One region of the Acidovorax cavernicola genome, then DNA from elsewhere that is predicted to be linked to it. Evidence: predicted binding sites of a transcription regulator. Region 1 holds the regulator's gene; each other region holds the start of a gene.
The links. The regulator sigma-54, encoded in region 1, starts transcription at its own class of promoters, with help from an activator protein. The targets are predictions, from matches to a motif close to TGGCANGNAANCTGCTTT.
Positions count from the first base shown of each region.

Region 1 (7,974 bases):
ACGCTGCGCGAACAGGCGCTGGCCGGCCTGCGCGCCTCCGAGCAGGCCCAGGCGGAGCGCCTGCGCTTCTTCTCGGCGGCCAACCACGACCTGCGCCAGCCGGTGATGGCCATCGGGCTGCAGGCCGAGGTGCTGCGCCAGCAGCTGCAGCACGGCACCGACAGCGCGGCGGTGCAGCACACGGTGGCCTCGCTCTCTCGCGCGCAGCAGGCGCTGGAGGGCCTGACCAACCAGCTGCTCGAAATCGGCCGCATCGAGGCGGCGGTCGATCCGCTGCGGCCGGCAGGCGTAGCGCTGGCGCCGTTGCTGCACGAGCTGGCACGCCAGGCCGGCGAAGGCCGCGTCGCCGTGCGCTGCCCTGCGGACGCCATCGCCTGGACCGACGCGGTCGCGCTGCGCCGCGTGCTCTCCAACCTGCTGGACAACGCCCTCAAGTTCACGCCGCGCGGCCGCGTGATGCTGGCGGTGCGGGCGCGCCGGCGCCCCGCCGCGGCCACCGGGCGCGCGTGGCGTGTCGAGGTGCGCGACAGCGGCATCGGCATCGCGGCCGAATCACAGGCGCGTGTGTTCGACGACTTCGAGCAGGTCGGCAACGTGGAGCGCAACCTGCAGCACGGCCACGGCCTGGGATTGGCGATCGTGCGGCGGCTGGCCGGGCAGCTGGGCATCGAGGTCGCGCTGCGCTCGGCGCCGGGCAGGGGCTCGGTCTTCAGCTTCGAGCTGCCGGCGGCGCGCCCCGGTGCGGCCACCGTGCCGGGGCCTGCACCGTCCGTGGCCATGGCGGCGCCCGACGCAGACGCCGTGCTGCGCCCCGGTCTGGCCGTGCTGGTGGTCGAAGACAACATCGTCGTGGCCGACAGTCTCTCGGCGCTGCTGCGGCACTGGCAACTGGCGCCGCGCATCTATGCGAGCGCCGCCGAAGCGCTGGCGCTGGCCGACCTGGACGCGATCGACGCGGCGCTGTGCGACATCCGCCTGCCCGGTGCGTTCAACGGCATCGCGCTGGCCGAGCGGCTGGCGCAGCGCAAGCCCACGCTGACGATCGCGCTGATCTCGGCCGACATCACCGAAGCCACGCAGCAGCTGGCCGCGGCGCGCGGCTGGCACGCGCTGCGCAAGCCGGTGCAGCCGGACGATCTGCGGCGCGTGCTGCTGCGGGCCCAGCAGACGCAGGCGTCGTAGCGCGCGGCCTGCGGGCCCGGCGCCGCTGCGGTGTCATCGCTTCCGAGCTATGCTCCGCGCACAGGCCGCCGCCGCTCCTGCCCGATGCCCGTCGAACCATCTTCCGCCCCGTCCATTGGCGCCGCCGCCCTGCGCGAGCCCCGCTACGGGCGGGTCGCCATCGCACTGCATTGGCTGCTCGCGGCGATGATCGTCGGCTCGCTCGGCGTCGGGCTCTACATGACGGGCCTGCCCTTCTCGCCGCACCGCCTGAAGCTCTACAGCTGGCACAAGTGGGCCGGCATCACCATCCTGCTGCTGTCGGCGCTGCGCCTGCTGTGGCGACTCACGCACCGCCCGCCGCCGCTGCCCGCGCGCGTGAAGGCGGTCATGCCGCCCTGGCAGACGGCCGCCTACCGCGTCAGCCATGTGCTGATGTACCTGCTGTTCTTCGCGGTCCCGTTGTTCGGCTGGGCTTACAGCACGGGCATGGGCGTGCCGGTCGTGTGGTTCGGCGTGCTGCCGCTGCCCGACCTGGTGCCGGTCGACAAGGAATTCGCCGAGGCCGTGCTCAAGCCGCTGCACCAGCGCAGCGCCTTCCTGCTGGCCGGTGTCACGCTGCTGCACGTGGCGGCGGCACTCAAGCACCACTGGATCGACCGCGACGGTCTGTTGCAACGCATGTGGCCCGCGCCACGCAAGGAATCTGTCGGATGACGACGCGCCGCCTGTCCCGTCTTTTTTTGTGGGGCGCCGCCCTCCTGGGCCTCGCACTGCACGTCGCGGCCGAACCCCAGCCGGCCACCGCGAAGCTGGTGCCCGACAAGAGCCAGATCGTCTTCGTCAGCAAGCAGATGGGCGTACCGGTGGAAGGCAGCTTCAAGCGCTTCGACGCGCAGGTCGCCTTCGATCCGAAGAAGCCAGAGGGCGGCTCGGTCGTGCTGCAGATCGACACGGCCAGCGCCGGCTTCGGCGTGCCGATGAGCGATGCCGAGCTGCCCAAGCCCACCTGGTTCGACACCGCGCATTTCCCGCAGGCCAGCTTCCGCTCGAACGCCATCAAGGCACTGGGCGACGGCCGCTTCGAGATGGCCGGCAAGCTCACCATCAAGGGCACCACCAAACCCGTGACGGTGCCGGTGAGCATCGCGCCATCGCCTTCAAGCGGCGCGTATGCCGTGGCCACGGGCACGCTCACGATCCAGCGGCTCGACTACAAGGTGGGCGACGGCGAATGGACCGACACCTCGGTGGTCGGCAACGAGGTGCAGGTGCGCTTCAAGCTGACGCTCGCGGGCTTCGGGCCGCTCTGACGACGATCCTCTCCAGGTTTTTTCTTTCATGCTTTCTGCCTCCCCCGCCATGAACAAGCTCTTCTTCGCCACGGTGCTCGCGGCCGCGTCCGTGTCGCTCGCGACGGCCCAGGAATACACGGCGCCCGCGGTGGCCGCCAAGCCTTCGGGCGGTCCGGTCAAGAACGCCAGCTACGTGATCGACCCCACCCACACCTTCGTGATGTACGAGATGGGCCACTACGGCACCACCACCAACCGCGGCCGCTTCAGCACCAAGGACGGCTCGGTGCAGATCGACGGCACGGGCGCCAGCGGCAAGGTCGACATCACGATGGACATCAGCTCCATCAACACCGGCGTCGACCTGCTCAACCGCCACGTGCAGAGCAAGGACTTCTTCAACGTCGCCGCCTTCCCCACCGGCCGCTTCGTGGCCGACCGCATCGACTTCAGCGGCGACAAGGTGACCGACGTGCCCGGCACGCTCACGCTCATGGGCCAGACCAAGCCGGTGACGCTGAAGGCCGTGCGCTTCAACTGCTACATGAACCCGCTCATCAACCGCCAGGTCTGCGGCGGCGACTTCGAGACCACGGTGCAGCGCAGCGACTGGGGCATCACCTGGGGCCTGAACTTCGGCTTCGAGAACAAGGTGAAGCTGCTGGTGCAGGTCGAAGCCGTGAACGTGCAGCAATGACGACGCAAGGAACCACGCCATGATGGACACCACGCTTTCCCTGCTCGGCATCGCCGGCGCGATGGCGGTCGGCGCGATGAGCCCGGGCCCGAGTTTCGTGATGGTGGCGCGCACGGCCGTGGCCTCGCGCAGCGACGGACTGGCCGCGGCCCTGGGCATGGGCGCCGGCGGGCTGGCGTTCTCGATCGCGGCGCTGGCCGGGCTTCAGGCGGCGTTCCTCGCGGTGCCGGGGCTGTACCTCGCGATCAAGGGCCTCGGCGGCGCCTACCTGATCTACCTGGGCTTTCGCATCTGGCGCGGCGCACGGCAGCCGCTCGCGATGACGCCCGACACCGAAGCCTCGCCTCGCAAGCAAGGCCGCAGCGGGCGCACCTTCCTGCTCGGCCTGGCCACGCAGGTCAGCAACCCGAAGACGGCGGTGGTGTACGCGAGCATCTTCGCGGCCTTCCTGCCGCGCGAGGTGCCGCTGGTGCTGGCGCTCGCGGTGCCGGCGGTGATCTTCTGCATCGAGACGGGCTGGTACGCAATCGTCGCGCTGGCGCTGTCCTCGGCCGCGCCACGCGCGGCCTACCTGCGCTACAAGACCTGGATCGACCGCGCGGCCGGCGGCGTGATGGGCCTCTTGGGCCTGCGCCTGGTGTGGTCAGCGGCACGCGGCGCCTGAGCGCACAGCACGGCAGCAACCGCTACAGCAGGCTCTCCGGCGTGAGAGGTGCCAGCAGTTCGAGCATGGTGCGATCCCAGAAGCCCGAGTCGGGCTCTTCGTGCAACACGGTGGTCCTGCCGCCTTCCTCGCTGACCCACTCGATGCGCCGCGAACCACTTGCTCCCCCTGCGCCTGCATCGCCGCCCTCGGCAAAACGCAGCCGGTAGGCGCCCTGCTGCTTGAGCACGTCGATCAGCTTCAGGGTCTGCTGCGCCATCTCGGGGCTGCGGATGAACAGGCCGATCTCGGTGTTGTGGATCTCCGAGCGCGGATCGAAATTCATCGAGCCGACGAACAGGATGCGCTGGTCGATCACCGCCGACTTGGCGTGCAGCCGCCCCACCGACGTGCCGAACAATCCCAGCCTCACGCTGCGCCGCGTGCGCGCGGAACTCAGCTCGTGCATCTCGGCGCCCAGCGCGAGCATGTCGGCGCGGTAGCGGCGGTAGGCGGTGTGGACCAGCGGCTCGTCGGTGGCGGCGAGCGAATTGGTGACCACGCTGATCTTCACGTTGCGCCCGCGGATCTCGCGCATCACCTCCAGCCCCGAAGCGCCGGGGATCAGGTAGGGCGAGACCAGCGTCACTTCGCTGCCCGCGCGGCGCATCTGCTCGACCACGTTGTAGCGCACGCTGTCGACGTCGAGCAGCGGCACGCCGCCGTAGGAGGCCGTCTTGCCGATCACACGATCAGGCGAATCGGCGTACGCCTCGGCGGTGGTCCAGATCAGGCCGAGCTTGCCGGCGTCGAGGTCGTCGGCCACGGGGCTGTAGCCCAGCAGATCGTTGGGCGCCGGCTTCGGCGGCGGAGGCGTGGTGTCGGGGCCGGTGGCGACGTCGAAGCGACGCTGCAGCTCCTCGCGCGGCAGGTCGGTGCGCACGACCGAGCCGATCGGGCGCACGTGCGGGCTGTTCCAGTACTGGTCGAACAGCACACCCAGGCGCGGAATCAGTGCGCCCGTGACGAAGGTGTCGAGGTCGATGAAGTTCGCGCCCGCGGTGCGCGTGAAGTACTGGTTGCCGATGTTCCGGCCGCCCGCCACCGCCATCGCACCATCGGCGATGAACAGCTTGTTGTGCATGCGGCGGTTGACGCGGCTGAAGTCGAACAGTGACGCGGCAAAGCGCTTGAGCAGGCTGCCGCGCCCGGCCGGGAACGGGTTGAACAGGCGCAGCTCCACGTTCGGCGTGGCGGCCAGGCCGAGCAGCAGTTCGTCTTCGCCGGACGTGTACAGGTCGTCCATCAGCAGGCGCACGCGCACGCCGCGCTGGGCCGCGTCGCGCAGGGTGCGCAGCAGGTAGCGGCCGGTTTCGTCGTTCTCGATCTGGTAGTACTGCACGTCGAGCGTGCGCTGCGCGCGGCGCGCCAGTTGCAGGCGCGTGTCGAAGGCGAAGTCGCCGCCAGGCATGAGGCGAAAGCCGCTGAGGTCGGGGTCGGGGTCGGGCTGCGAGGCCAGCGCGATCTTGCCGAGCGCGGTGTCGGCCGAGACGGCCATGGCCTTGGTGGGCGGGCGCGGGGCCTCGTCGGGCAGCGTGGCGCAGCCGGCGAACAGCAGCACCGCCACCATGACCAAAGCCCAATGCCCACAACGAGACAGCAGGCGACTCGTCGTCATCGTCGGGCTTCTAGAGCGCCTTGCGCAGGTTTGCCGGCGCGATGCGCAGCGCCTCGCGGTACTTGGCCACGGTGCGGCGCGCGCACTCGATGCCCTGCTCCTTCAGCATCTCGGAGATCTGGCTGTCGGACAGCGGCTTCTTGATGCTCTCGGATCCCACGAACTGCTTGATCAGCGCACGCACCGCGGTGCTCGACGCATTGCCGCCGGTCTCGGTGCCCAGCGCCGAACCGAAGAAGTACTTGAGCTCGACCGTGCCGAAGGGCGTGGCCATGTACTTGGCGGTGGTCACGCGCGAGATGGTCGATTCGTGCAGGCCCAGCTCGTCGGCGATCTCGCGCAGCACCAGCGGGCGCATGGCCAGCTCGCCGTGCACGAAGTAGCTCTTCTGGCGCTCGACGATGGCGTTGCTCACGCGCAGGATGGTGTCGAAGCGCTGCTGGATGTTCTTGATGAACCAGCGCGCCTCCTGCAGCCGCTGCGACAGCGCCTGGCTGCCTTCGCCCTTGTGCGACTTGAGCGCACCGGCGTAGATGTCGTGCACGCGCAGACGCGGCATGACCTCGGGGTTCAGCATGACGCGGAACTTCACGTGGGTGCCGCGCCCGGTCTTGGTGACGATCACGTCGGGAATGACGATGTTGCGTTCGACGTCGACAAAGCGGCGCCCCGGCTTGGGCTCGAGCCGCGCAATGATCTGCAGCGCCGAGCGCACCAGGTCTTCGTTCGTGCGCGTGAGCGTGGCCAGTCGCTTGAAGTCGCGCCGCGCGAGCAGCTCCATGGGCTGCTTGCAGATCGCGATGGCGGTCTTGCGCACGAGCGCTTCGGCCTCGGTCTCGTCTTCGCTGGCGAGCGCCTTCAGCTGGATGCTCAGGCATTCGCCGAGGTCGCGCGCGCCCACGCCGGCCGGCTCCAGGCTCTGCAGCAGGCCCAGCGCCACCTGGAAGTGATGCACGAGGTCGTCGAACTCGTCGTTGTCGTCGCCCGCCAGGCCCGAGGCCAATGCGGGCAGCGAGTCTTCAAGATAGCCGTCGTCGTTGAGCGATTCGATCAGGAATCGCAGCGCCGCGCTGTCGCTCTCGTTCAGCCGCAGGGTCAGCGCCTGGCGGTGCAGGAACGACTGCAGCGACTCCTGGCTGCGCGCGAGTTCGGTGGCATCGGCGCGTTCGTCGTCGCCGAGGTTGTTCTGGCGCGCGGGCGCATCACTGCCCCACTCGCTGTCGTCGGGCGCCATGTCGACGGTGCCGTCGCCTTCCCAGTCGGGCTCGCGCTCGGCGATCTCGGCGGCGGGGCCATCGGTGTCGGGGGTCGAGGTGGTCTCGCTCGAAGTGGTCGTCGTGCTGGCGGCGGACGGCGCGAAGTCGGCCTCACCCTCGCCCGCGTCGTCGCGCGGCACCGGCGCATCGGCCGTGTCCAGCCCGAACTCTTCGCGCGCCGCTTCTTCCGCGGTGCGTTCGAGGAACGGGTTCTCGTCCAGCATCTGCTCCACCTCCTGGCTCAGTTCGAGCGTGGAGAGTTGGAGCAGGCGAATGGACTGCTGCAGCTGTGGCGTCAGCGCGAGATGCTGCGAGACGCGAAGGGACAGCCCTTGCTTCATGGGAACCGACCCCGCCCTTACATGCGGAAATGTTCGCCCAAGTACACCCTGCGTACCTCGGCGTTGTCGACGATCTCCGAGGGTGTGCCTTGTGCCAGCACGTGCCCGTCGCTGATGATGAACGCGTGATCGCAGATGCCCAGCGTCTCACGCACGTTGTGGTCGGTGATGAGCACGCCGATGCCGCGCTCTTTCAGGAAACTGATGATCCGCTGGATCTCGATCACGGCGATCGGGTCGATGCCGGCAAAGGGCTCGTCCAGCAGGATGAAGCGCGGCTGGGTGGCCAGCGCGCGCGCGATCTCGACGCGGCGGCGCTCGCCGCCCGACAGTGCGAGCGCGGGCGAGTCGCGCAGGTGGTCCACGCGCAGGTCGGCCAGCAGGTCGGCCAGGCGCTCTTCGGTGTGCTGCTTGGTCAGCGGCACCAGGCGGCCGTTGGCATCGGGCTCGCGCTGCAGCTCGAGCACGGCGCGCACGTTTTCCTCGACCGTGAGCTTGCGGAAGATCGATGCTTCCTGCGGCAGGTAGCTCAGGCCCATGCGCGCGCGGCGGTGGATCGGCATGTGGGCGATGGGCTCGCCGTCGATGGTGATCTCGCCGGCGTCGGCGCGCACCAGCCCGACGATCATGTAGAACGAGGTGGTCTTGCCCGCGCCGTTGGGGCCGAGCAGTCCGACGACCTCGCCCTTCTGCACGTCGAGCGAGACGTCCTTGACGACCGTGCGGCTGCCGTAGCTCTTCTTGAGGCCGCGCGCGACGAGGCGGCTGCCCGGGATGCCGTCGGCGGTCTGGGTTCCTGCGGTTTCGATCACTTGCGCCCTTCCCCTTCGGGGCCGCTCAACGTGGTCGTCGAGCGCAGCCCGGTGCCGGGCGCGGGAGTGGGTGCCGGGGCCGCGGGCTTCT
Region 1 covers NZ_QXMN01000014.1:38,016-45,989, forward strand. The annotation lists gene D3H34_RS13400 (ATP-binding response regulator) at 1-1,182, shown strand, start outside; gene D3H34_RS13405 (cytochrome b) at 1,267-1,878, shown strand; gene D3H34_RS13410 (YceI family protein) at 1,875-2,474, shown strand; gene D3H34_RS13415 (YceI family protein) at 2,524-3,153, shown strand; gene D3H34_RS13420 (LysE family translocator) at 3,173-3,817, shown strand; gene D3H34_RS13425 (phospholipase D family protein) at 3,840-5,474, opposite strand; gene rpoN (RNA polymerase factor sigma-54) at 5,485-7,071, opposite strand; gene lptB (LPS export ABC transporter ATP-binding protein) at 7,089-7,883, opposite strand; gene lptA (lipopolysaccharide transport periplasmic protein LptA) at 7,880-7,974, opposite strand, start outside.

Region 2 (7,974 bases), on a different contig from region 1:
CGGCGCGCGTCTTCGCTCGTGTAGTGCGTGGGAAAGCGTTCGTCGGCGAACAGCTCGGGGTCGTGCCACAGCGTCTGGCCGTCGGCGCGCCAGAAGATCGACAGCGCCCAGCGCGGCAGTTGCTCGCCGGGGTACCACTTGCCCTGGCCGAAATGCAGGAAGCCGCCCTGGCCGTACTCGGCGCGCAGCTTGTGCACGAGTTCTGTGGCGTAGCCGCGCTTGGTGGGGCCGAGCGCGTCGGTGTTCCATTCGGGCGCGTCGCGGTCGCCGGTGGCCACGTAGGTCGGCTCGCCGCCCATGGTGAGGCGCACGTCGCCGGCCATGAGACGCGCGTCGACCGCATCGCCGAGCGAGAGCACCTCGGCCCATTGCTCTTCGGTGTAGGGCTTGGTGACGCGCGGCGATTCGTAGATGCGCGTGACCTTCATCTCGTGGCTGAACTCGACCTCGGATTCATCGACGCCGCCCTCGATGGGCGCGGCGCTCGACGGCGTGGGCGTGCAGGCCAGCGGAATGTGGCCTTCGCCGGCCAGCAGGCCCGAGGTGGCGTCCAGGCCGATCCAGCCGGCGCCCGGCAGGAACACCTCGCACCAGGCGTGCAGGTCGGTGAAGTCGACGGTGGTGCCGCTCGGGCCGTCGAGCGCCTTCACGTCGGGCGTGAGCTGGATCAGGTAGCCCGACACGAAGCGCGCCGCCAGGCCGCAATGGCGCAGCAGCTGCACCAGCAGCCAGCCCGAGTCGCGGCACGAACCGCTGCCGTTGCCGAGCGTTTCTTCCGGCGTCTGCACGCCGGGCTCCATGCGGATGAGGTAGCTGACGTCCTTTTGCACCTGCTGGTTGATGCCGACCAGGAAGTCGATGGTGCGCTGTTCCTTGCGCTCGATCTTGTCGAGGTAGGCCTGAAGCAGCGGCGTGGGCTTCTCGGTGACGAGGTAGGGCGCCAGTTCTTCGGCCTGCGAGGCCGTGTACTTGAACGGGAAGTGCTCGGCCTGCGGCTCGAGGAAGAAGTCGAAGGGGTTGTAGACCGCCATCTCGACCACGAGGTCGACCGTGACCTTGAACTCGCGCGTCTTCTCGGGGAACACGAGCCGCGCCTGGTAGTTGGCGAACGGGTCCTGCATCCAGTTGACGAAGTGCTCGGCCGGTTCGACCCGCAGCGAATACGAGATCACATTGCTGCGGCAATGGGGCGCCGGACGCAGGCGCACGACTTGCGGGCCCAACTGCACCAGGCGGTCGTACGTGTAATGGGTGACGTGGTGGAGTGCGGCGTGGATGGACATGCGTAAGGGCGTGCAGTGCAGCGAGGTTGCATCGAAAAGATGTCTCTGGTGAGACGCATACTAGCCCAGTTGCCAAGCAATTAACGCGCCATCGAGCGTGGGTTGGGGGAGGGTTTGCATCATGGATTCCGGGGTGTCTGGAGGCCGGTCGCGGCGTGCGTCCGGTGGGGTCGCGGGTGGGGCGGGCGCCTTCGTGGCGCTCGGCGGAACGCTGCTCGGCGCGGCCTTGCAGTTACGTCAGCCGCAGCTGTGGGAGGCGGGCGTCTACGCCGCGTTGCTGCTGGCGGGGCTCGGTGGCGGATGGCTGGTGTGGCGGCGCCGATGGGGTCGGCTGGCCGTGCTGATGTCGTTGTCGCTGGCCTGCGGTGCGATGGCCGGCGCAGGCCTGGCCGGGTGGCGCGCGACCGCCTATGTGCGCGGGGCACTGGATCCTCGACTCGAAGGGCGTGACCTGCAACTGACGGGCGTGGTCTCGCAGATGCCCCAGCGCAGCGACATCGGAACGCGCTTCCGTTTCGACGTGGAGGCGGCGCAATGGACCGGGGCTGCGCGCGACGACGCGCCGCCGACGGTGCCCTCGCGCATCTCGCTCGCCTGGTACGGCGAACACAGCGGCGTCTGGGAGCAACCCGCCGAGCGACGTGCGTCTGCCGCTCGCACCGTGGGCGAGGTGCATGCCGGCCAGCGATGGCAGCTGACCGTGCGCCTGCGTGCGCCGCACGGCAACCTCAATCCGCACGGCTTCGACAGCGAGCTGTGGGCGTGGGAGCAGGGCGTGCACGCTCACGGCCACGTGCGCACCGGCGCGCGCGACCCCGCGCCGCGCCTGCTGGGCGCCACCTGGCAACACCCCGTCGAACGGGCACGCGAGTCCGTGCGCGATGCGGTGTTCGCACGCGTGGACGACCGACGCGAAGCCGGTGTGATCGCCGCGCTGGTCACGGGCGACCAGGGCGCGATCGACCGCGCCGACTGGGACGTGTTCCGGGCCACCGGCGTGGCCCACCTGATGTCGATCTCGGGCTTGCACATCACCCTGTTCGCCTGGTTCGCGGCGCATGTCGTGGGCGCGCTCTGGCGGCGCAGCAGCCGGCTGATGCTGCGGGTGCCCGCACCGCAGGCAGCGCTCGCCGGCGGCGTGCTGCTGGCCGCGCTGTATGCGCTTTTCAGCGGCTGGGGCGTGCCCTCGCAGCGCACGGTCTGGATGCTCGCGACCGTGGCGCTCTTGCGCCTGACCGGCCGGCGCTGGCCGTGGCCGCATGTCTGGCTGCTGACGGCGGCGGTCGTGGTGGTCGCCGACCCGTGGGCGCTGCTGCAGGCTGGCTTCTGGCTCAGCTTCGTGGCGGTCGCGGTGCTGTTCGCCTCCGCCACCGCGGCGCCGGGCGAGGGGCGGGCAGGGGCCGTCACCCGGCTGGGTCGCTTTTTCCGAGAGCAATGGACGATCACGCTGGCGCTCACGCCGCTCAGCTTGCTGCTGTTCCAGCAGGTGTCGGTGGTCGGGCTCGTGGCCAATGCGCTCGCGATCCCGTGGGTGACGCTGGTGATCACGCCGCTGGCGATGCTCGGCGTGGCGGTGCCGCCGTTGTGGGACGTGGCGGCCGGCGCTGTGAAGCTCTTCGCATTGCTGCTGCAGGGTTTCGCCAGCTTGCCGTTCGCTACGCTGTCGATGGCCGCGCCGCCGCCGTGGCTGGCCGCTGGCGGTGTCGTGGGCGGCGTGTTGCTGGCGATGCGCCTGCCGTGGCCGATGCGGGCGCTCGGGCTGCCGTTGCTGTTGCCGGTGCTGCTGTGGCAGCCGGCGCGCCCGGCCGTGGGCGAGTTCGATCTGCTGGCCGCCGACATCGGTCAGGGCAATGCGGTGCTCGTGCGCACCGCCACGCACAGTCTGCTGTACGACGCCGGCCCGCGCTACGGGCTCGACAGCGACGCCGGCGATCGCGTGCTCGTGCCCCTGCTGCGCGCCCGGGGCGAACGGCTTGACACGCTGCTGCTGAGCCACCGCGACATCGACCACACGGGCGGCGCGGCCGCCGTGCTCGCCATGCAGCCGCAGGCCGCGCTACTCAGTTCCATCGAGGCAGGTCATCCGCTGCAGGCCCTGCGTCCCGCGCGCCGCTGTGAGGCCGGCCAGCGCTGGACCTGGGACGGCGTGGGCTTCGAAGTGCTGTATCCCTTCGACAGCGACTACCGAAGCTTCACGCGACCCAATGCCGTGTCCTGCGTGCTGCGCATCGGCAACGGCCGTGCCACGGCGCTGCTGGCCGGCGACATCGAACGGCTGCAGGAGGTTGCGCTGGTGTCGCGTACGCCGCAACAACTGCAGGCCGACGTGCTGCTGGTGCCGCATCACGGCAGCAAGACCTCGTCGAGCGAGGCCTTCCTCGACGCGGTCGGCCCGCGCATCGCACTGGTCCAGGTCGGCTACCGCAGCCGCTTCGGCCACCCGGCGCCCGAGGTGGTGGCGCGCTACACCCGGCGCGACGTGCAGGTGGTCGACAGCCCGCGCTGCGGCGCGGCCCATTGGGCGAGCCCACGGCCTGCCGAAGTGAAGTGTGAACGCGCGCACGATCTGCGCTATTGGCGCCACCGCCTTCCCTGAGCCTTCCCTGAGGCGTCGCTGGAAACCTTTCAAAGGCCCCCGGTTTGCGCCCAACCTAGGGCTTCTACTGGCCTCGAACTTGCTAAGCTATGGCTCAAGGAGATTGGTCGTTCCATGCACAAATTTGACGAGATGTATGAGCAGCTCCCCTACGCGGGCGCTGCAATCCGACAGCACTACAAGCGCTACGACCAATGGCTCGCGAAGCAACCCGGTGAGGTGATGCGATCGCGACGCGAAGAGGCGGAAATGATTTTCCGCCGGGTCGGCATCACCTTCGCGGTGTACGGCGCCAAGGACGAGGACGGCTCGGGCACCGAGCGCCTGATCCCGTTCGACCTGCTGCCCCGCATCATTCCCTCCCACGAGTGGGAGAGCATGGAAAAGGGGCTGGTGCAGCGTGTCACTGCGCTCAACCGCTTCCTGTACGACGTGTACCACGACCAGGAGATCATCAAGGCCGGCATCATCCCGGCCGAGCAGATCCTGAACAACGCCCAGTTCCGCCCCGAGATGATGGGCGTGAACGTGCCGCACAACGTCTACTCGAACATCTCGGGCATCGACATCGTGCGCGCCCCCGACGCGCAGGGCAACGGCGAGTACTACGTGCTCGAGGACAACCTGCGCGTGCCCAGCGGCGTGAGCTACATGCTCGAGAACCGCAAGATGATGATGCGGCTCTTCCCGGAGCTGTTCAACCAGAACCGCATCGCGCCGGTCGCGCACTACCCCGACCTGCTGCTCGAAACGCTGCGCGCCAGCGCGCCGCCGGCCACGGCCGAGCCCACCGTGGTGGTGCTCACGCCCGGCATGTACAACAGCGCCTACTTCGAGCACGCCTTCCTCGCCCAGCAGATGGGCGTGGAACTCGTCGAGGGGCAGGACCTGTTCGTGAAGGACGACTTCGTCTACATGCGCACCACGCGCGGCCCGGTGCGGGTCGACGTGATCTACCGCCGCGTCGACGACGACTTCCTCGACCCCGATGTGTTCCGTCCGACCTCCACGCTGGGCTGCGCGGGCCTGATGCGCGCCTACCGCGCGGGCAACGTCGTGATCTGCAATGCCGTGGGCACGGGCGTGGCCGACGACAAGTCGATCTACCCCTACGTGCCGAAGATGGTCGAGTTCTACCTCGGCGAGAAGCCGATCCTGAAGAACGTGCCCACCTACATGTGCCGCAACAAGGACGAGCTGCAGTACACGCTCGACAACATGAAGGACCTGGTCGTCAAGGAGGTGCACGGCGCCGGCGGCTACGGCATGCTCATCGGCCCGGCCGCCACGCAGGCCGAGATCGAGGACTTCAAGAAAGCCGTCATCGCCAAGCCCGACGGCTACATCGCCCAGCCCACGCTGAGCCTGTCGACCTCGCCGACCTTCGTCGACGCCGGCATCGCGCCGCGCCACATCGACCTGCGTCCCTTCGTGCTCTCGGGCAAGGAAGTGCAGATGGTGCCCGGCGGCCTCACGCGCGTGGCACTGAAGGAAGGGTCGCTGGTGGTCAACTCGTCGCAGGGCGGCGGCACCAAGGACACCTGGATTCTCGAAGCGGACCGCACGGCCAAGCCGAAGGCGGCCGCGCCCTCGCAAAGCCAATCGCAGTAGGAGCACACACGATGCTGTCCCGCACCGCAGACCACCTCTACTGGATGTCCCGCTACACCGAGCGTGCCGAGAACACGGCACGCATGCTCGACGTCAACTACCAGACCTCGCTGCTGCCGCAGTCGGCCGAAGTCGCCAAGTACGGCTGGCAGGGCGTGCTCTCGATCAGCGAGCTCCTGCCCTGGTACAGCAAGAAGTACGACCAGATCGCACCGAATGAGGTCATGGAGTTCATGGTCAAGGACGAGAGCAATCCGTCGTCGATCGTCTCCTGCCTGAAGGCCGCGCGCGAGAACGCCCGCGCCGTGCGCGGCGCGCTCACCACCGAGGCCTGGGAAACGCAGAACACCACCTGGCTCGAAGTGAACCGCATGCTGCGCGCGGGCGACTTCGAGCGCGACCCGGGCCAGTTCTTCGAGTGGGTCAAGTTCCGCTCGCACCTGTCGCGCGGCGTCACGCTGGGCACCATGCTCCAGGATGAGGCGTTCTACTTCTCGCGCCTGGGCACCTTTTTGGAGCGTGCCGACAACACGGCGCGCCTGGTCGACGTGAAGTTCCACGCGCTCAACAGCGAGTTCTTCGGTGCCGCCACCGAGGAAGATCAGGAGTACGACTTCTATCACTGGAGCGCGATTCTGCGCAGCGTTTCGGCCTTCGAGGTGTACCGCAAGGTCTACCGCGACGTGATCAAGCCCGAGCGCGTGGCCGAGCTGCTCATTCTTCGCGCCGACATGCCGCGCTCGCTGCACGCCAGCCTGGTCGAGGTGGTCAACAACCTCGCGAAGGTGCAGAACGAACACAGCGCCGAAACGCAGCGCCGCGCCGGCAAGCTGCTGGCCGACCTGCAGTACGCGCGGGTCGACGAAATCCTGGCGACGGGCCTGCACGCCTACCTCACGCAGTTCCTCGACCGGGTGAACGAACTGGGCGGGCGGATCAGCCAGGACTTCCTGGTGCCGGCGCACTGACAACGCATTGAATCGACGTCCTGCGGGCCCCAGGCAGGCCCCGGGACTTCGAGCCTCCGGCGGTAGCATTCGGGATTCGACCCCGATACCGATTGCTGACCGCAGGGAGTTCCCATGAAGAAATCAATGCTTGCCCTTGATGGCAAGTGGTTGGCCGCCGCCTTGGCGGCCGTCGTGCTGCTCGCCGGTTGCGACCAGGCCGCGTCACCGAAAGCACAAGCCTCGGCCCAGGCCTCGACGCCCGTCGTCTTCGATGCCGCCACGGGATTGCGCTGGCTGCGCTGCGCCCTGGGGCAGACGTGGCAGGGCGGTCGTTGCGTCGGCGAGGCCGAGGCCTTGAGCCTGATGGACGCGCAGGCGCGCGTGCAGGCGCTCAACGAGAAGGGCCACGAAGGCATCTCGCAATGGCGGCTGCCGACCATCGTGGAGCTGGCGGCGCTGCGGCGTTGCGACCACGGCCTGGTCGACGAACAGTTCACGCTCGAACTCAGCCCCGAGAAAGAACCCGTCACCGTGCCGCGGTGGTGCGCCCGCGAAACATCCGTGCCCACCATCGACAGCGCACGCTTTCCCGATACGCCGCTGGTCAAGTTCTGGTCGGGCTCGGGCAGCGAGGCCGCGCAGCACTTCTATGCCGTGGACTTCAGCAATGCCTGGATCGGACTGAACGAGGCGGCCGAAGCCACCCACGCGGTGCGGCCGGTGGCCGACCGCTAGTGCTCGTCATCGCGGCCTAGCGCGAGAACGACTCCACCGCCACCGGAATCTCCGGCGCCTGCCATTGGTAGGCCTCGCTGAGCACGTTGCGCTCGGCCTTCTGCCCGCTCCAGCGGATGCCCAGCAGGTCCATCAGGCTCCAGCCGGCCCAGTCCGCGCGAAAGGGTTGCTGCGTGGCGGCGCCGGTGGGCAGCGCTTCGCGGTTGCGCCAGACCACGGTCGGGATGCGATAGCCCGAGGCGGTCGCGGGGCTGTGGCCTGCGCGGTCGCTGCCGTGGCCTACTTCCTGGCCATGGTCCGACAGGTACATCCAGGCGCGGTAGTCGTCGGGCCTGCCCGTGCTGCGGGTCTGTTGCAGCAGCTCCGACACCACGAAGTCGTGGTACAGCAGCGCGGCGTCGTATTCATGACGGAAGTGCCGCACCAGGGCCGAGCGGCCGTCTTTCACGAGGCCGTTCTCGACGGCATCCACGCGGTCGTCGAAGGGGTTGGCGTTCTCGGGAAAGCGCAGGCTGTAGTGCGGATGCGCGCCCATCAGGTGGACCACGATGAGCTTGCGTTCGGTGCTGGTGTCTGCAAACGCCTCCTGTACGCAATCGAGGATTTCGCCGTCGAGCGAGGCGCTGGCGCGGCCCGGCGTGCGGTTCACCATGTCGACCACGTCGGCATAGCGCGCATGCTCCTGCTCGATGGCCAGGTCGTCGTGGTTGCTGATCCACCAGACCTTGTAGCCGGCGGCGCGCGCCAGGGCCAGCAGGTGGGGCGGGCCCCCTGCATTTCCGTTGGAGGGCTGGCCGAA
Region 2 covers NZ_QXMN01000009.1:102,241-110,214, forward strand. The annotation lists gene D3H34_RS10425 (transglutaminase family protein) at 1-1,283, opposite strand, end outside; gene D3H34_RS10430 (DNA internalization-related competence protein ComEC/Rec2) at 1,405-3,879, shown strand; gene D3H34_RS10435 (circularly permuted type 2 ATP-grasp protein) at 3,994-5,490, shown strand; gene D3H34_RS10440 (alpha-E domain-containing protein) at 5,502-6,458, shown strand; gene D3H34_RS10445 (Lcl C-terminal domain-containing protein) at 6,573-7,175, shown strand; gene D3H34_RS10450 (phosphoethanolamine transferase) at 7,192-7,974, opposite strand, start outside.
Region 2: a site for sigma-54 is predicted at 3,948-3,965, ahead of D3H34_RS10435 (circularly permuted type 2 ATP-grasp protein). Genes of this name have one in related genera too.

Region 3 (7,974 bases), on a different contig from region 1:
AGCGCAGTCGCCCTGCGTCGGCGGGCGAGCGGATGCGCGACACCTGCAGGCCGTAGGGCAGCTGCCCGCACAGCATCTGGTAGACGATCGCGGCCAGCGAGAACAGGTCGGAGCGCGCGCTGCCGCCGTGGCCGGTGAAGTATTCGGGGGCGGTGTATTGCAGCGTGCCTTCGATGGCGAGCGCGCGGGTGTCGCCGCTGCCGTCGGCCAGGCCCGCCACGTGGGTCGAGGCCAGGTCGATGATCTTCACGGTGCCGGCGCGGTCGATCATCACGTTCTCGGGCCGCAGGTCCTGGTGCAGCATCTCCTTGCCGTGCAGCGCCTGCAGTCCGCGTGCGAGCTGCGCGACGATGCCGCGCACGCTGTCCAGGTCGGGCCGGGGGTGGTCGACCATCCATTGCGCGAGCGTGTGGCCGTCCACGTACTCCATGGCCACGTACAGGTGCGCGCGCGGGCGCTCGACGGCGCTGGCCTTGAGCACGTGCGGGCTGTCGATGCGCCGCGCCACCCATTCCTCGAGCACGAAGCGGTCGAGGTAGTCGGGGTCGTCGCGCAGGTCGACCGACGGCAGCTTCAGCACGGCGGGCTGGCCGGTGGCGTCGTCCGTGGCCAGGTACACATGGCTGCGCGAACTCACATGGATCTCGCGCACGAGGCTGAAGCCCTCGAAGCGGGCGCGCGGTGCGAGCGCGGGCGGCATCGCCAGGCCCTCGCGCTGCAGCTGCGCGGGCGGTGCGTCGGCGTCGGGCAGTTCGTCGATGCGCAGCAGCTGCACCGTGATGTCGTCGGTGCTGCCCCGGGTGCGCGCGGCTTCCGCGAGCCAGTGTGCGGCCGCATCGAAGTCGTCCGCGTGCAGCGCCAGCGCTTCATGCACAGCGGCGGCGTCCAGGTGCGTGTAGGCGCCGTCGGTGGCCAGCAGGTAGACCTCGCCCACCTCGGCTTCCCAGCAGCGGTGGTCGATCTCCACGTGGGCGCCCGCGCCCAGCGCACGCCCGAGGTACGACTCGACCGACGACACGCGCACGCGGTGGTCTTCGGTGAGCTGTTCGAGCGCGCCGGCATGCAGCCGGTGGATGCGTGCATCGCCCACGTGCAGCAGGTGCGCGTCGCGGCCCTTGAGGATCAGCGCGCTGAAGGTGCAGACGTAGCCGCTGTCCTTGTCGAAGCGCGCATCGCTGCGCTGGGTCTGCGCATGCAGCCAGGCATTGGTGGCGCCCAGCACGCGCTGCGCCGCGCGCTGCACCGACCAGGTGTCGGAGGTGGCGTAGTAGTCGTCGAGAAAACCGCGCACGGCCGCCGCGCTCGCCACCTGGCTCACGCGGCTGGAGCCGATGCCGTCGGCCAGCGCCACGGCGATGCCCTTGGACACGCGCAGCGCGCCCTCGGGCAGCATGGCGCCGTGGAAGTCCTGGTTGACCGGCGCGTGGCTGCCCGCCAGCGAGTGCTGGCCGAGCGTCACGCGCAGCTGCTTGCGCGGCGGCGCGGGCATGCGAAAAGCGATGTGGCTGCCGCGGCTCAGCCGAGGACGCGCTTGGCGGCGGTCTTGTAGTGCGTGGCGTACAGCGTGAGGCCCACGAAGGTCAGGCCGCCGACGAGGTTGCCGACCACGGTGGGCAGCTCGTTCCAGATCAGGTAGTCCATGAAGGTGAACTTGCCGCCCAGCATCAGGCCGGCGGGGAACAGGAACATGTTGACGATCGAGTGCTCGAAGCCCATGTAGAAGAAGACCATCACGGGCATCCACATGCCGATGGCCTTGCCCGACACGGTGGTCGACATCATGGCCGCGACCACGCCGGTCGAGACCATCCAGTTGCACATCACGCCGCGGATGAACAGCGTGAGCATGCCGGCCGCGCCGTGCGCCGCATAGCCGACGGTGCGGCCTTCGCCGATGTGGCCGAGCTTCTCGCCGATGGCGTTGGGCGCCTCGCTGAAACCGAAGGTGAAGATGATCGCCATGAACACCGCCACCGTCAGCGCGCCGGCGAAGTTGCCGATGAACACGAGGCTCCAGTTGCGCATCACGCCGCCCCAGGTGGCGCCGGGGCGCTTGTCGAACACCGCGAGCGGCGCCAGTGTGAACACGCCGGTGAGCAGGTCGAATCCCAGCAGGTACAGCATGATGAAGCCGACCGGGAACAGCATCGCGCCGACCAGCGCGTTGCCGGTGTTCACGGTGATGCTCACGGCGAAGGCCGCGGCCAGCGCGAGGATGGCGCCGGCCATGTACGAACGGATCAGCGTGTCGCGCGTGGACATCAGCAGCTTGGATTCACCGGCGTCGACCATCTTGGTCACGAATTCGGCAGGGGCGAGGTAGGCCATTCGGAGTCCTTGGAGAGAGGCTGAAAAAAGATAGGGGGCGGCGTCAGGCGAGCGCGACGAGCACGCGGCCGTCCTCGACGCGCACCGTGTGCGCGCGCACCGAGTGCTCGGGCGCCTCGATGCATTCGCCGCTGCGCAGGTCGAAGTGGTTCTTGTAGAGCGGCGAAGCCACCACGATGCGGTCGCCCAGGCTGCCGACCAGCCCACGCGACAGCACGCTGGCCTTGGCCTTGGGGTCGACGTTGTCGATGGCGAACAGCGTCTGCTCATGGCCCACGCGGAAGATGGCGACATGCACGCCGTCGACCAGCGCGCACACGCCGGTGTCGGGGAGGATGTCGGTGGCGGCGCACACGGCGGTCCAGGCGGTGGTGTCTGTGGTCATGGGGTGTTCCTCTGTGTTCTTCGGTGTGGTGTGCTTCAGGCCATGGAGGCTTCGCCGCGCTCCTGCACGCTGGCGGGGCGGATCTGTCCTCGCTCCTGAACGAAGACGATGTGCTCGTCGGGCTTCTCGCTGTTCACGAAGGAGCGGAAGCGCTGGCGCGTGGCGGGGTCGGTCACGGCGGTCTTCCATTCGCACTGGTAGGTGTCGACCACGTGCTGCATCTGGGCCTCGAGCTCGGCGCCCAGGCCCAGCGTGTCCTGCAGCAGCACGCCCTTGAGGTAGTCGAGGCCGCCCTCGAGGTTCTCGCGCCAGGTGCTGGTGCGCTGCAGGCGGTCGGCCGTGCGCACGTAGAACATCAGGAAGCGGTCGATCATGCGGATGAGGTCGACCTTGGAGAGGTCGCTCGCCAGCAGCTCGGCGTGGCGCGGCTTCATGCCGCCGTTGCCGCACACATAGAGGTTCCAGCCCTTGTCGGTGGCGATGATGCCCACGTCCTTGCCCTGCGCCTCGGCGCACTCGCGGGTGCAGCCGGATACGCCGAACTTGATCTTGTGCGGCGCGCGCAGGCCCTTGTAGCGGTTCTCCAGTTCGACGGCCAGGCCCACGCTGTCGTCCACGCCGTAACGGCACCAGGTGGAGCCCACGCAGCTCTTCACCGTGCGCAGCGACTTGCCGTAGGCATGGCCCGACTCGAAGCCGGCCGCGATGAGTTCTTCCCAGATGGACGGCAGCTGCTCCACGCGCGCACCGAACATGTCCACGCGCGCACCGCCGGTGATCTTGGTGTACAGGCCGTACTTCTTGGCCACCTGGCCCACGGCGATCAGGCCCTCGGGCGTGACCTCGCCGCCGGGCATGCGCGGCACGACGGAGTAGGTGCCGTCCTTCTGGATGTTGCCCAGGAAGTAGTCGTTGCTGTCCTGCAGGCCGGCCAGGTCTTTCTTGAGCACGAATTCGTTCCAGCACGAGGCGAAGATGCTCGCGGCCGTGGGCTTGCAGATGTCGCAGCCCAGGCCCTTGCCGTGCTTGGCGAGCAGGTCTGCGAAGCTGCGGATCTCGCCCACGCGGATGAGGTGGTACAGCTCCTGGCGCGAGTAGGGGAAGTGCTCGCACAGGTGGTTGTTCACGGCCATGCCGCGCTTGGCCATTTCCATCTTCATGACCTGCGTGACCAGCGGCACGCAGCCGCCGCAGGTGGCGCCGGCCTGGGTGCAGGCCTTCATCTCGGCGGGCGTGCACACGCCCTGGCCCACGGCTTCGCAGATCTGGCCCTTGGTGACGCTGTTGCACGAGCAGATCTGCGCGCTGTCGGGCAGGGCGTCCACGCCCAGGCCGGGCTTGGCCTTGCCGTCGCTCGAGGGCAGGATCAGGAACTCGGGCTCGTCGGGCAGCGCGATGCCGTTGAGCGCCAGTTGCAGCAGCGTGCCGTACTCGGCGGCGTCGCCGACCAGCACCGCGCCCAGCAGCTGCTTGCCGTCTTCGCTCACGACGATCTTCTTGTAGACCTGCTTGCGCTCGTCGATGTACTGATAGGCGCGCGACTTCGGCGTCTTGCCGTGCGCGTCGCCGATGCTGGCGACGTCCACGCCCATCAACTTGAGCTTGGTGCTCAGGTCGGCGCCGGTGAAGGCCGCGTCGGCCTGGCCGGCGATGTGCCGGGCGGCCACGCGCGCCATGTCGTAGCCCGGCGCGACGAGGCCGAAGGTCTGTTCGTTCCACGAGGCGCATTCGCCGATGGCGTAGACGTTGCGGTCGCTGGTGCGGCAATGGCTGTCGATGGCCACGCCACCGCGTGGGCCGACGGCCAGCAGGCATTGGCGCGCCAGCTCGTCGCGCGGGCGGATGCCGGCGGAGAACACGATCATGTCGGTCTCCAGGTGCGTGCCGTCGGCGAACACCATGCGGTGCCGCGCGCTTGCGCCGTCGGTGATCTCCACCGTGTTGCGGCCGGTGTGCACATGCAGGCCCAGCGCCTCGATGCTGCCGCGCAGCGCACGGCCCCCGCCTTCGTCGACCTGCACCGCCATCAGGCGCGGCGCGAACTCGACCACGTGCGTTTCCAGGCCCATGTCGCGCAGTGCCTTGGCGCATTCCAGGCCCAGCAGGCCGCCGCCCACCACCACGCCGCTGCGCGATTTGGCGCCGCAGGCCTTCATCGCATCGAGGTCCTCGATGGTGCGGTAGACGAAGCAGTTCGGCCGGTCGCGGCCCGGCACGGCCGGCACGAAGGGGTTGGAGCCGGTGGCCAGCACCAGCTTGTCGTAGGCGATCACCTCGCCGTCGGCCGTGGTGACGGTGTTGTTGCGCCGCTCGACGGCCACTGCGCGCGCGGCCAGGCGCAGCGTGAAGCCGCTGCGCTCGAAGAAGCCCGGCTCGACCAGCGACAGGTCGTCCGCCGTCTTGCCGGCGAAGTATTCGGACAGGTGCACCCGGTCGTAGGCCGGGCGGGGCTCTTCGCACAGCACGGTGACCTGTGCGTCCGGGAGGCCGAGCGTGTGGAGTTGCTCGAGGAACTTGTGGCCGACCATGCCGTGGCCGATGACTGCGATCTTCATTGGGGGTCCTGCACGCAACCGGCCCTGGAAGGCGCCCCCGCGGCCGCTGTCGGAACAGACAGCGTCGTTGGGGCCCCCGCGACGGAACGGATGCGAAATGGGTTGGAGCAGACGAACCGAGGGCGGGCGGCCTTCGGTGCGCTTGAACCCCGCCGTCGTTAGCGGAGGCACTGCGAACCCGCCGCAGGGGCCGGCGGGGTCGCCACCCTGTTCAGCAATAAGCGTGCCGCGTCCGAAAGCCCGTGTGGCGCCCGTGTCGCCGGGCTCATCGGCCGGTGGCGCACCGAAATCGGACCGGCGCCGGCGCGCCGCGCACGGGCGTCGTGCGCGGGTGCTCTCCGCATTGGTGCGCCGGGGCTGAAGGTCGCAAGAGGGCGGCGGCGCCGGGGCGCGGGGCTTTTCCGTATGCTCGGGGGCTGCAACGCGGGGCCCACGCCCCCACGAACACAAGAACCTCGCCCAGAACCCTGTCATGTGCGGCTCCGAACTCCATTCCCTTCCTGAAGGTGTCCAGCGCGTCTCCCGCGTGCTGCAGGACGCCGGCCATCCCCATGCGCCCCGCATGCTCGACGACGCCTGCCGCACCGCGCAGCAGGCCGCCGATGCGCTCGGCATCTCGGTCGGCCAGATCGCCAAGAGCATCATCTTCCGCCGCAAGAGCGACGAGGCGGCGGTGCTGGTCATCACCTCGGGCGACAAGCGGGTCGACGAGAAGAAGGTCGATGCCATCGTCGGCAAGACCGGCCGCGCCGACGCCGACTTCGTGAAGGCGCGCACCGGCTTCACCATCGGCGGCGTGTCGCCGGTGGGCCATGTGACGAAGCCTGTGGTGCTGATCGACCGCGAGCTGTTCCGCTTCGAGGAGATCTGGGCTGCCGCGGGCCATCCGCACGCCGTGTTCCAGTTGCACCCGAACGACCTGGAAAAGCTCACCGGCGCGCCGGTGGCCGACGTGGTGTGAACTTCGACGAAGCGAACGCCCTTGCCGAACGCGCCGGGACCGTGCAGCGCATGGACGGCGAGGTGCCGTCGCCATGCTCGTCGGTGTGCCGCATGGACCGCCTGAGCGGCTTCTGCGAAGGCTGCCTGCGCACCATTCCCGAGATCGCCGGCTGGAGCAAGATGGAAGACGAGACGCGGCGCCAGGTGTGGCGAGCGATCGAACTGCGGGCCCAGGCCGGCATCTGGCGCGTGCCCGAACCCACCACAGGAGACCACGACGCATGAAGCACATCGATTTCTACCTCGACTTCATTTCGCCCTACGCGCACCTCGCGTTCGAGCACCTGCCCGAGGCGCTCGAAGGCCTGAGCGTCAGCGTGGCCTACAAGCCGGTGCTGCTGGGCGCGCTGCTCAAGCACCACGGCCAGCTCGGCCCCGCTGAAATCCCTTCCAAGCGCAGCTGGACCTATCGCCACGTGCTGTGGCTGGGCCACGCGCACGGCCTCCCCATCGAGATGCCGGCCTCGCATCCGTACAACCCGCTGCCGCACCTGCGCCTGGCGGTGGCCACGAGCGACGACGGCAGCATCAGCCGCCTCGCGGCCGAGACGATCTTTCGCCACGTGTGGCGCGGCGGCGAAGAAGCGGGCGACGCCACGCGGCTGGCTGCGCTCACGGCGCAACTGCAACCGAAGCGCGATGTGAACGGCGACGAGAACAAGGCCCTGCTCAAGCGCAACACCGACGAGGCCGTGGCACAGGGCGTGTTCGGCGTGCCGTGCTACGTGGTCGACGGGCGCCTGTTCTGGGGCTTCGACGGCCTCGCGTTGCTGCGCGCTTACCTGCAGGGCGACGCCTGGTTCGACGGTCCGCAATGGACCGGTGCCGACCAGCGGCCTTCCTTGCTGCGCAGCAGCAAGAGCTGAGGCAAGGGATCAAGGTCTCTTGCTGCTTCGCAGCAAGGGCTGAGGACAAACCCGCGCAGGGTCTCCGTTTCTTACAAGCTGAAACGAGCAGCGCGGGTTTCACCCTAAACCGTAAGCGCCGGTTCAGTTTCGCGAAAGCCTCGGGTCAGTCGCGCCTCCAAGAATGCCTCACGGTCCCGAATGCCGGGAACCGACGAACGCATACATACACACCAGGAGACGACGATGGCAGCCACGCTAGATTCAAGGGGAGTGCCGCATCCGGCCCCCCGGCCCATGTCCGCCGAGGAGAAGAAGGTCATCTTCGCCTCCTCGCTCGGCACCGTGTTCGAGTGGTACGACTTCTACCTTTACGGTTCGCTCGCCGCGATCATCGCGAAGCAGTTCTTCAGCGGCCTGGATGCGGGCGCGGCCTTCATCTTCGCGCTGCTGGCGTTTGCCGCCGGCTTCCTGGTGCGTCCGTTCGGCGCCATCGTGTTCGGCCGCCTGGGCGACATGATCGGGCGCAAGTACACCTTCCTGGTGACGATCCTGATCATGGGCCTGTCGACGTTCATCGTCGGCCTCTTGCCCAGCTACGCGACCATCGGCGTCGCCGCGCCGGTGATCCTGATCGCGCTGCGCATGCTGCAGGGCCTGGCGCTGGGTGGTGAGTACGGCGGTGCGGCCACCTACGTGGCCGAGCACTCGCCGCACGGCAAGCGCGGTGCCTACACCTCGTGGATCCAGACCACGGCCACGCTCGGCCTGTTCCTGAGCCTGATCGTGATCCTGGGCGTGCGCACCTGGCTCGGCGAGCAGGTGTTCGGCGAGTGGGGCTGGCGCATTCCGTTCCTCG
Region 3 covers NZ_QXMN01000003.1:280,379-288,352, reverse strand. The annotation lists gene D3H34_RS05800 (bifunctional protein-serine/threonine kinase/phosphatase) at 1-1,489, opposite strand, end outside; gene D3H34_RS05795 (formate/nitrite transporter family protein) at 1,516-2,328, opposite strand; gene nirD (nitrite reductase small subunit NirD) at 2,372-2,713, opposite strand; gene nirB (nitrite reductase large subunit NirB) at 2,749-5,268, opposite strand; gene D3H34_RS05780 (YbaK/EbsC family protein) at 5,741-6,229, shown strand; gene D3H34_RS05775 (DUF1289 domain-containing protein) at 6,226-6,495, shown strand; gene D3H34_RS05770 (2-hydroxychromene-2-carboxylate isomerase) at 6,492-7,136, shown strand; gene D3H34_RS05765 (MFS transporter) at 7,362-7,974, shown strand, end outside.
Region 3: a site for sigma-54 is predicted at 5,480-5,497, ahead of nirB (nitrite reductase large subunit NirB). Genes of this name have one in related genera too.